DNA from 3 places in the Gordonia sp. NPDC003504 genome. Region 1 is predicted to be linked to each of the others. Evidence: predicted binding sites of a transcription regulator. Region 1 holds the regulator's gene; each other region holds the start of a gene.

Region 1 (3,278 bases):
CGCCGCCACCGCATATCCGGTCGAGGGAGTGGGCCTGTTCCGCACCGAGCTGGCCTTCCTCGACAGCGCCGAGGCGCCCACGGTGGCCGAGCAGACCGAGCTCTACCGCGAGGTGCTGGAGGCGTTCGCGGGCAGGAAGGTCGTCGTGCGGACGCTCGACGCGGGTTCGGACAAGCCGTTGAAATTCGTCGACCATGGCACCGAGGCCAACCCGGCCCTGGGAGTCCGGGGTAATCGGATCACCGCTCGACACCCGGAGATCCGGGCCGGGCAACTCAACGCGATCGCGGCGGCGGCCCGCGAGACCGGAAGTACTCCGTGGGTGATGGCGCCGATGATCGCCTCGGCCGAGGAGGCCGCGGAGTTCGCGGCCGCAGTGCGCGGGCGCGGCCTGGTCGCCGGCGTGATGGTCGAGATCCCGTCCGCCGCGATACTCGCGTCGTCGATCCTCGCCGAGGTCGACTTCGTGTCGATCGGTACCAACGACCTGACGCAGTACACGATGGCGGCCGACCGGATGTCGGCCGATCTGGCCGAACTCACCGATCCGTGGCAGCCCGCGGTGCTCGCGCTCATCTCGATGGTGGCCGAGGCCGGAAAGCGAATGGACAAACCTGTCGGCGTCTGCGGTGAGGCCGCCGCCGATCCGCTGCTGGCCTGCGTACTCGTCGGACTCGGCGTCACTTCGTTGTCGAGTGCGCCGGCGGCGTCGGCAGCGGTCGGCGCCAAACTCGGTGGCGTCACCCTCGATGCGTGCCGCGCCGCAGCGAGTGCAGCACTGGCGACCTCCTCACCCGCGGCCGCACGTGCCGCCGCCACCGCGGCGCTCGCCGGCTGAACCTCGGCGAGCGCCGCATCGGGCGGGCCCGGGGTCGGATCAGATCCGGCGCATCACCGTGACGACCTTGCCCAGGATGGCGGCGTCGTCGCCGGGAATCGGTTCGAAATGCTCATTGTGCGGCATCAGCCACACATGACCGTCCTTGCGCTTGAAGGTCTTCACGGTGGCCTCGCCGTCGATCATCGCGGCGACGATGTCACCGTTGTCGGCCACGTTCTGCTGGCGCACGACGACCCAGTCGCCGTCGCAGATCGCGGCGTCGATCATCGACTCGCCGACCACCTTCAGCAGGAACAGTGATCCCTCGCCGACGAGTTCACGCGGCAGCGGGAAGACGTCCTCGACGGCCTCCTCGGCGAGGATCGGTCCACCGGCCGCGATGCGTCCGAGAACCGGAACGAAGGTGGGGGCGGGCAGATTCGACGCGACCGCGGTGTCGTCCGGCGGGGTGTGCTCGCCGTCCTGCACGTTGACCGCACGCGGGCGGTTGTGGTCGCGCTTGAGCAGTCCCTTGCGTTCCAGTGTCCGCAGCTGATGAGCGACCGACGACGTCGAGGCCAGCCCGACGGCGTCGCCGATCTCGCGGATGCTCGGCGGATAGCCGCGCTCGCGCACCGACTTGCGGATCACATCGAGCACGCCCCGCTGACGCGGCGTGAGCGAGGCCTCCGCGGCCACCGCGTCGAACGGGACCTCCGGCTCGTCGGCGGCGGCCGGCCCGCGGCCGCGCTTGGTCGACGACGTCGACGTCGTCGAACGTCGGTTCTTCTCACTCATCGGGTGTTCGATCCTTTCGGTCGGAAACTCTGCTGTGGTCGGACGGTGTTGTCGGTTGTCCCGTGCAGTCGGTTGTCCGATGCGGTCGGTTGTCCGGGGTGCGGCGGGGGCTGTCCGCGGGTCTGCGCTGCTGGTCAACGGCCAGGTTAGTCCAGGTCACCGACAACTTCAAACACTTGTTCGACGTGTCGCGAGAAATTGTCGGAGGTGCGTGATAGAACTTCGAACATCAGTTCCTCGAACGAGTGATCGAGAAGTGATCGAGAAGTGATCGAGATCGGAGACTCTCATGCAGAACACCTTGGTTCGCAATGAAACCGCAGGTCAGGCGCGTCGGGCGACGGTTCGGCGCACCCCGTCCGGTGCCCGTTTGGGTGCCTTTCCCGACGCCCGGTGTGCGGTGCGAGACGATGTCACGCCCCGGTGCGGCGCGATCGTGCACGCAGGACGGCCGGCTCGCCGCGCCACCCCGGTGGCGCGGCACCGGCACCTCCACCGCCCCGCCGACAATCGTCCGGTCGACCGGCCTCGGGTCGCGATCCCCAGGCGCCCGGCCGGGACGCCGTGCGCCGGGCTCGCGTCGCAGTCCCGTCGGGCGGGCCGTCGCGGTGCCGCGGTGGCCCTGCTGACCGGGGTGGCGCTGGCGATGCTGGTGTGGCTGATCGGTGTCGCCGGCAGCGATTACCAGGAATCCGCCGCCCCAACGCCGGTGGCCACGCAGGTGGTGCACGTCCGGGCGGGGGAGTCGCTGAATTCCGTCGCCGCGCGCGTGGCACCCGAGATGCCGCGGCAGGCGGTCATCGACCAGATCGTCGAGCTCAACGACATGGGTGGCAGCGCCCTGCGTGTCGGTCAGGCGCTGCTGACGCCCGCATATCGCTGAACGGTGAGGCGCTATTCTCGATGCATGCGCTGCCCGTTCTGCAGGAATGATGACACCAAGGTCATCGACTCCCGAGTCGCCGACGAGGGACAGGCGATCCGTCGTCGCCGTTCGTGCAGCGCCTGTGGCCGACGATTCTCCACCGTGGAGACCGCCGTGCTGGCGGTGGTCAAGCGCAACGGCGTCACCGAACCGTTCAGTCGGGAGAAGGTGATGCGCGGGGTGCGCCGCGCGTGCCAGGGACGGCACGTCCACGAGGACGATCTGGCCCAGTTGGCGCAGCAGGTCGAAGAGACGGTGCGCGCCTCGGGCGTTGCGGAGATCCCCAGCAACGAGGTCGGTCTCGCCATTCTCAAACCGTTGCGCGACCTCGACGAGGTCGCCTATCTGCGGTTCGCGTCGGTGTACCGGTCGTTCGATTCCCTCGAGGACTTCCAACGCGAGATCGACGATTTGCAGGGCAACCTCACGCGGCGCAACGGCACGGATACATCCGACGCCCTCTCAGCCGAGTCGATCCAGGGTTCGTAACGCGCGCTTCTCCGAGATCGGATATCGGGTGCCCAGCCGCTGGGCGAACAGACCCACCCGCAGTTCCTCGACCATCCAATGCGCCTGCTCGTTGACGAGATCGCGACGGGCCTCGGGTACCTCGGCGAGTCGCTGATTCCACCGCCCCGTGACCCTGTCGAGCGCGCTCATGGCCGCCCGGTCCCGGTCCGCCGATCCCGGAAGGTGTTCCAGCCGCTCGCGTGCGGCCGCCAGATATCTCGGGAG
Region 2 (3,278 bases), on a different contig from region 1:
CACGTCGGCGTCCGGCTCCGGTTTGGCTTTGGGCGCCGGTTCCGCGGAAGTGCCCGGTTCGGTGACTCCTCCGCCGGAGTCGCAGTTGCTCTCCTCGGAGCCGCGGTCCTCGAGCAGCGGCATCCGCGCCACGCCCACGTCGGCGTCCGACTCGGGCTCGGACTCGGTGCGAGACTCGGGTTCGGGTGCCTGTTCCGCGTCTGCACCTTCCGCGTCAGAGGGACCGCTCTCGTCGAGTAGCGACATCTGGGCCGCACCCGTGTCGGCCTCCGCGATCGGTTCGGGTACTGGTTTCGGTCGCGTCCGCCGTGACTGGACCACCGATTCGGTTGCACTGCTATCGGATTCGCTGTCGGCGGCCGCCGACTGCTTCTGCTCGTGTTGTTCCCGCTCCTGCTGTTCCTGTTCTTGTTGTCGTTGGCGTTCCTCGATCGCCGCAGCGGTGGTCTCATCGGCAATCACGTGCAACACGATCTGCACATCCGGAATACAGCCCGGCTCCGGGATCACCGCGGAACAGTCCTCACGCCCGCACTCACACGCGAACTGCGTCCCCGACAACAACGAGTACATGGCATCGGCCTGACGTTGCCGCCGCGTCCGCGGATCCTTCCGACAGGCGCAGTCGGCCAACGCACTGATCGTCTTCTCCGCGATCGTGATGTTCTCCGCGGACATGGTGCCGGTGATCTCCCCGGTCCCATCCCCCTCGTAGTGGACGAACACAGCACGCCCCTCCAGGTTCCGCTTCCGCGGTTCACGCACCGCGTCCGGGGCATGCTGGAACACGATTTTGTCGGCCATGTCCCGCAAGCTGGTTGCCGGCCACTGCCCGGTCCGCTCGAACAACCGGTCCGCGATCGCGGCGTCGACCAGTGCGGTGTTCGGATGCAGTGCCGGGCCGGGATCGAGCAGGCTGGTGCGGTCGATCAGGGTCCGGAACTGACTGTGACTGATCCGCCCCTCGCGTAATGCCCGCCCGGTCTTGGGCAGCCGGATGGCCATCACGATCGCCTCATCCACCAACCGTCGGGTGGTCGCGTTCGCCAGGTTGCGGGTGCGTGCGATGTGTTCGGCCACGATCTGCGCGTACTCCGCCGACTCATCCAACCGATGATCGGTCAGACACGTCACCAGATACGCGATGAAGAAGTAATCCAGCCACGCCATATAGGAACGGCACCGGTCCAACTCGGTCATCGCCACCAGCACCTCGTTGATCGAATGCTGATCCAACCGATCGACGTCCACCCCGAACAAGAACTCGGCCGGCAATCCAGGCCACGGAGACGGGCCCTGGTTCAGCAACGCATCCCGCACGTCGGCACGAATCCTGGTGGATAGAGGTACTGTGCTCATCGTCGCCCCTCGAACATGATGACCGTCGAAGCTCTCTTCGATCTGACCATCATTGTAGTGACGGCCACCGACAAAAAATTCTGACGAGCACGACCACCCCGGAATCTGTGGATCAACGGAGTTTGTGGATCGCGTGCGTGGGCAGGGTTACTCGTGGTTAACTGTCTCAGCTTCTCTTAAGGAAACAGGAGACCACTGCATGAGCACCACCCCGTTGCGTCCGGAAACGGAACGCCCCGAACATCTTTCCGGGACCCAACGCGGACCTCGGCGGCACCGCCGGATCACCGCCGGGATGATCGCCATCCTCACCGTCCTGACCCTCGGCATCGGCGTGACCATGGGGGAGGGGCAGGCGCGGGCGGCCGACTACAGCGACTTATCCGCCCTTGTTGACTGGCTGGATGATGACTACGACTCCACTAATCCACTTGGTCAGGTAGTCGCGGACGCGCTGAGCGACGGCGGGGCTGAACTCCTTGAACAGTGGCGCCTGGAGATGTGCGCTTCAGGCGGCGACCCCAACGGCGGAGCGGATTGCACTCAGTCCAGCACCGACATGGGTGGGCTCGGCATTGCCATCGTGAGCCCCACCAGCATCGAGCTGGTTCCAGTTGCGGTTTACGACCCGGTGAAAGGGCTTGTAGACAGTGCGGGAGGTGTCCTGACCGCTCTGAACGGTTTCTTGGAGTGGCTGAATTCCGATCTCAGGCTCCCGACATCGCTTCCGACTCCTCCCGCTGCTGATGGTTCGGCGACGGTAATCGGCAACGGCTTCCAGTTTGCGTTCGCGTCGGGAGGTGGCAAGGCCACTGCTATCTCGTACTTGCCTCTGAGTCTGGCTACCGCAGGTGCCAGTGGTGGTCGCAGTGCCTATGCGTTCGCCTTGGTGGGCATCGCGAATGCCTGGACCACCGATGAGATTCCGTTGACCCTTCTTAGTGTGAACACCGGGCTCAAGATCCCCGCCATCCAATCCGTCGGCTGCTACGGCGGACTGACAGCGGCCTACGCCGAGAACGTCGGTGCGTGTGCAAATGTGTTGGGCACCTTCGACTTCAAGCTCGATCAGCTGCAGAGCATTCCGCAGGTGCAGTTCGCGTTGACCGATCCGTCGTCGGTGCTCTTCGACACCACCAACGTGCTGGGCGAGGTCATCACCGACATCTTCGCCGGGCAGACCCCGTCACTCAGCCAGGACTTCATCCGCCTGTCGCTCGGCGGTGATTCCCTCCTGGCCCTGACGAGTGACTACGGATTGTCGGCGCCGGTCACGGTGAACTGGCTCGGATCGACCATCACGATCTTCCCGACAACCACGATCAACGGTTCCGTCCGCCCCAACGGCCTGACATTGCCGACGATCGCCCTCGGGGATCTCGACACCGACCAGATCATCCCGATCATTTCGATTCCGCAGAGCACGTTCCCGTTCGGTCTGCAGCCGCTGGGGCCGTACACGACCGGTTCGACGTCCGCGTCGTCGCTCGTCTCGACGCGCGCCCTGACGTCGACGTCCACGACCCCGAGTGCCGGCCTGCTGCGGTCCGCGGCGATCTCGGAGACCGACGACGATGACACGGAAAGCGATTCGGCCACAACCACAACCACCTCACCGTCGACCACCTCATCGTCGGCGACGGCGACATCGGGCTCTACGGCGAGCTCGTCGAGCTCGTCAAGCTCGAGCAGCAAGACGTCGACCTCGACGAGCCGCTCGACAGCCGCAACCCCGTCGACCGGGTCGACCGACGACACCGATCAATCCGATGACTCCGACGACGATGACACGTCGAGCTCCAACGGCTCGACCCCGACGGTGACCGGCGCCAACTGACGGTTCCCCGGGTTCTACAGAACGCGCGGCACAACCCGCCGCACACCGCCCCGCGATCGATTCCGACGCGGGGCGGTTTGCG
Region 3 (3,278 bases), on a different contig from region 1:
ATTCGTACCAGTCGCGGCCTTTGGTCCGTTCGCCGATGCGGCGGGTGAGGTAGCCGGCGACCAGGGGGATGCCGAGGAAGATCAGGACCGACTTCGCGATCTGCCACGGCGAGGCGTCGATCGTGGTCTGTTCCAGGCCGAGCCAGCCGGGTAGCACCGAGAGGTAGAACCAGCCCAGCACGGCGAACATGATCACCTGGAACACCGAGTTCAGCGCGACGAGGACGGCAGCGGCTTCGCGGTCACCGCAGGCCAGGTCGTTCCAGATGATGACCATCGCGATGCAGCGGGCCAGTCCGACGATGATCAGTCCGGTCCGGTATTCCGGCAGATCCGGGAGTAGCAGCCAGGCCAGCGCGAACATCAACGCCGGTCCGATGATCCAGTTGAGCAGAAGCGATCCGAGCAGCAGGCGACGGTCACCGGTGACCGAATCGAGCCGGTCGTAGCGCACCTTGGCCAGCACCGGGTACATCATGATCAGCAGGCCGAGGGTGATCGGCAGCGAGATGCCGTCGAGTTCTACCGCCGCCAGGGTGTCACCCAGGCCCGGGACAACTCGGCCGAGCAGCAGGCCGGCGACCATCGCGGCGCCGATCCACACCGGTAGGAACCGGTCGAGCATCGACAACTTTCCCGCGACCGCGGTGTCGGTGGCGGTCACTGGTCGGCCTCGCACGAACGCGTTTCCCCCACGACCGTGGCGAGATCTCCCAGCAGGACTGACAGTTGTTGCAATGCTTCGGTATTCACGCGGTAGTACACCCAGGTCGCGCGCCGTTCGCTCGTCACCAGACCTGCCTGACGCAGAACCTTCAGATGATGCGAGATCGTCGGCTGCGACAGCTCGAACGGTCCGGAGATGTCGCACACGCACGCCTCGCCGCCCGGATGCGCAGCGACCTCCGAGAGCAACCGCAGCCGAACCGGGTCCGCGAGCGCCTTCAACAGTGGGGTGACAGCCCCGGTCTCGTCAGTGCTGAGGCCGCGGCCGGGTGGCGGCAGGAGATTCTTATTCGACACACGTCAATATTGATACACGTCGATTCAGGCGACAAGACGACCGATCTGGAGGCAGGCTTGTGTTTCGCATCGATATCCACGACACGCTGTCGGTTGGGCTTCGATCGAACCGACCTCGTCGGGTCAGATCACGCTGCCGCACTCAACGCTCAGACGGTGGCTGTTAACAACCCTATCGACCCTGTCGTGCGTCTGGCTATCTCGCAGTGGCCTGATGATGCACCGCGCGGAGTGGTCTCGACGTTCTGCGCCGAACACGGAATTTCCCGGAAGTCGTTCTACGAGTTGCGTAAACGTGCCAAGGACGAGGGGGCCGCGGCGGTGCTGGAACCCCGCACCCGCCGCCCGAAGTCGAGCCCGTCGGCGCTGAGTGACGAGGTCAAGGGCAAGCAGTCGCGGTGCGCGCTGCCCTAGAGGCTTCCGGTCTGGATCACGAACCGATCAGCGTGCATGACAAGATGCAGTCGATGGGCCTGACGGAGGTCCCCTCGACGGCATCGCTGGCTCTTGTCCTGCTCCGAACTGTCAGTACCTCCGGGACCGTCAGCGTGGATGCAGTCACCTACATATTCGGTGCCATCGAGTTGCCAGCACGCGTCCGGTGCCGGATAGACGAACCGCCGCCACGCCGAGCGAGGCTTCTTCTTCGGTTCACGGTGAGCCACACCGGCCTCGCGGAACACGGTCGTCATCGCCAACACCGACGGAGAGGTCGTTGTCGAGCACCCTCGACCCACTCCCGGAGTTAGCTACGTCGGCAATCGACAACCCCGCGGCCCACGCCCCACGAAGACCAGACCGTCACCGAAGTCCTGACACACCAAGTGTCACCGATGGCCTGACGCAGAACTGTCACCTATGTACCGATACATCACAGACCTCGACGGCCGGTGCGATGACCAGTATCGAACGCATGTTCTATGATGAACGGATGGGTTGGAACCAGGGGCCACCGACGTGGTCGGAGATGGAGCGAGTCCTCTCCGGGCGTGCGCGCGCCTCCGACGGTCACGATCGTCCCGGTGAGTTCTTCGGCCCCGGCGACGGTGGGGACTCGCCGGCCTGGTCACGTAAGCGTGGACCCTACGTGGCGCCGGAGATCCGGACCGAGTCCTCGTCGGTCCGCTACGCGGAACTGCACGCGCACAGCGCCTACAGCTTTCTCGACGGCGCGTCGATGCCCGAGGAGATGGTCGCCGAGGCGCAGCGGCTGGATCTGACGGCATTGTCGATCACCGACCACGACGGCTTCTACGGCGTGGTGCGATTCGCCGAGGCGGCAAGGGAATTCGGCATGCCGACGGTGTTCGGTGCGGAGCTGTCGCTGCAGCCGGATGTGGCCCGGACCGGCGTGACGGATCCGCCCGGCGAACATCTGCTGGTGCTGGCGCGAGACAGTGAGGGATATCGGCGACTGTCGCGGGTGATCGCCGACGCACACATGTCCGGAGGCGAGAAGGGGCTGCTGCGCTACGACGCCGACCGCCTCATCGCCGACGCCGGACATTGGCTTGTGCTGACCGGCTGTCGTAAGGGGGCGGTGCGCCGAGCGCTGGATCGCGGGGGGCTCCCGGCCGCGGAGAAGGCGCTCGGTGGTCTGATCGACCGCTACGGAGCCGGTGGTGTGGTCGTCGAACTCACCGCGCAGGGGCTTCCCGACGACGATGCCCGCAACGCGGCGCTGGCCGGTCTGGCCACCCGGTTCGGGATACCGACGGTGGCCACCGCCGGAGCCCATTTCGCCGGACCGCCACGACGTCGGCTGGCGATGGCGATGGCGGCGGTACGGGCCCGCACCGACATCGAGACCATCGAGGGATGGATGCCCGGGGTCGGCGGAGCGCACCTGCGCAGTGGCGACGAGATGGCTCGGATGTTGCCCGCACATCCCGAGGCGATCGACAACGCCGTGCAGATCGCTGCCGACTGCGCCTTCGAATTGGGTTTGATCGCACCGAAACTGCCGCCCTTCGATGTTCCCGACGGGCACACCGAGGCCACCTGGCTGCGGCATCTCACGATGACCCGGGCCGCCGCGAGGTATGGCACCCCCACGCGGCATCCCCAGGCGTATCGACAGATCGAACACGAACTGGCGATCATCGATACCCTCTCCTTCCCCGGGTACTTCCTCGTCGTCGCCGACATCGTCGACTTCTGCAAACGCAACGACATCCTCTGCCAGGGACGGGGGAGCGCCGCGAACTCCGCGGTCTGTTACGCCCTCGGCATCACCAATGTCGATCCGGTGGCCA

What was found. Region 1 encodes LexA, which represses DNA repair genes until DNA is damaged. Its sites were predicted from a motif close to CGAACANNTGTTCG; they were not measured.
Region 2: a site for LexA is predicted at 1,386-1,399, ahead of ACWDPV_RS00775 (DUF222 domain-containing protein). Genes of this name have one in related genera too.
Region 3: a site for LexA is predicted at 1,930-1,943, ahead of ACWDPV_RS15315 (error-prone DNA polymerase). Genes of this name have one in related genera too.

The regions. Positions count from the first base shown of each region.
Region 1 is NZ_JBSFPC010000016.1:69,136-72,413, reverse strand. It holds gene ptsP (phosphoenolpyruvate--protein phosphotransferase) at 1-838, shown strand, start outside; gene lexA (transcriptional repressor LexA) at 878-1,618, opposite strand; gene ACWDPV_RS21930 (LysM peptidoglycan-binding domain-containing protein) at 2,235-2,501, shown strand; gene nrdR (transcriptional regulator NrdR) at 2,526-3,032, shown strand; gene hrpA (ATP-dependent RNA helicase HrpA) at 3,006-3,278, opposite strand, start outside.
Region 2 is NZ_JBSFPC010000001.1:166,152-169,429, reverse strand. It holds gene ACWDPV_RS00775 (DUF222 domain-containing protein) at 1-1,359, opposite strand, end outside; gene ACWDPV_RS00770 (hypothetical protein) at 1,559-3,196, shown strand.
Region 3 is NZ_JBSFPC010000007.1:261,918-265,195, forward strand. It holds gene arsB (ACR3 family arsenite efflux transporter) at 1-664, opposite strand, end outside; gene ACWDPV_RS15305 (ArsR/SmtB family transcription factor) at 661-1,023, opposite strand; partial or broken gene ACWDPV_RS15310 (helix-turn-helix domain-containing protein) at 1,180-1,535, shown strand; gene ACWDPV_RS15315 (error-prone DNA polymerase) at 1,955-3,278, shown strand, end outside.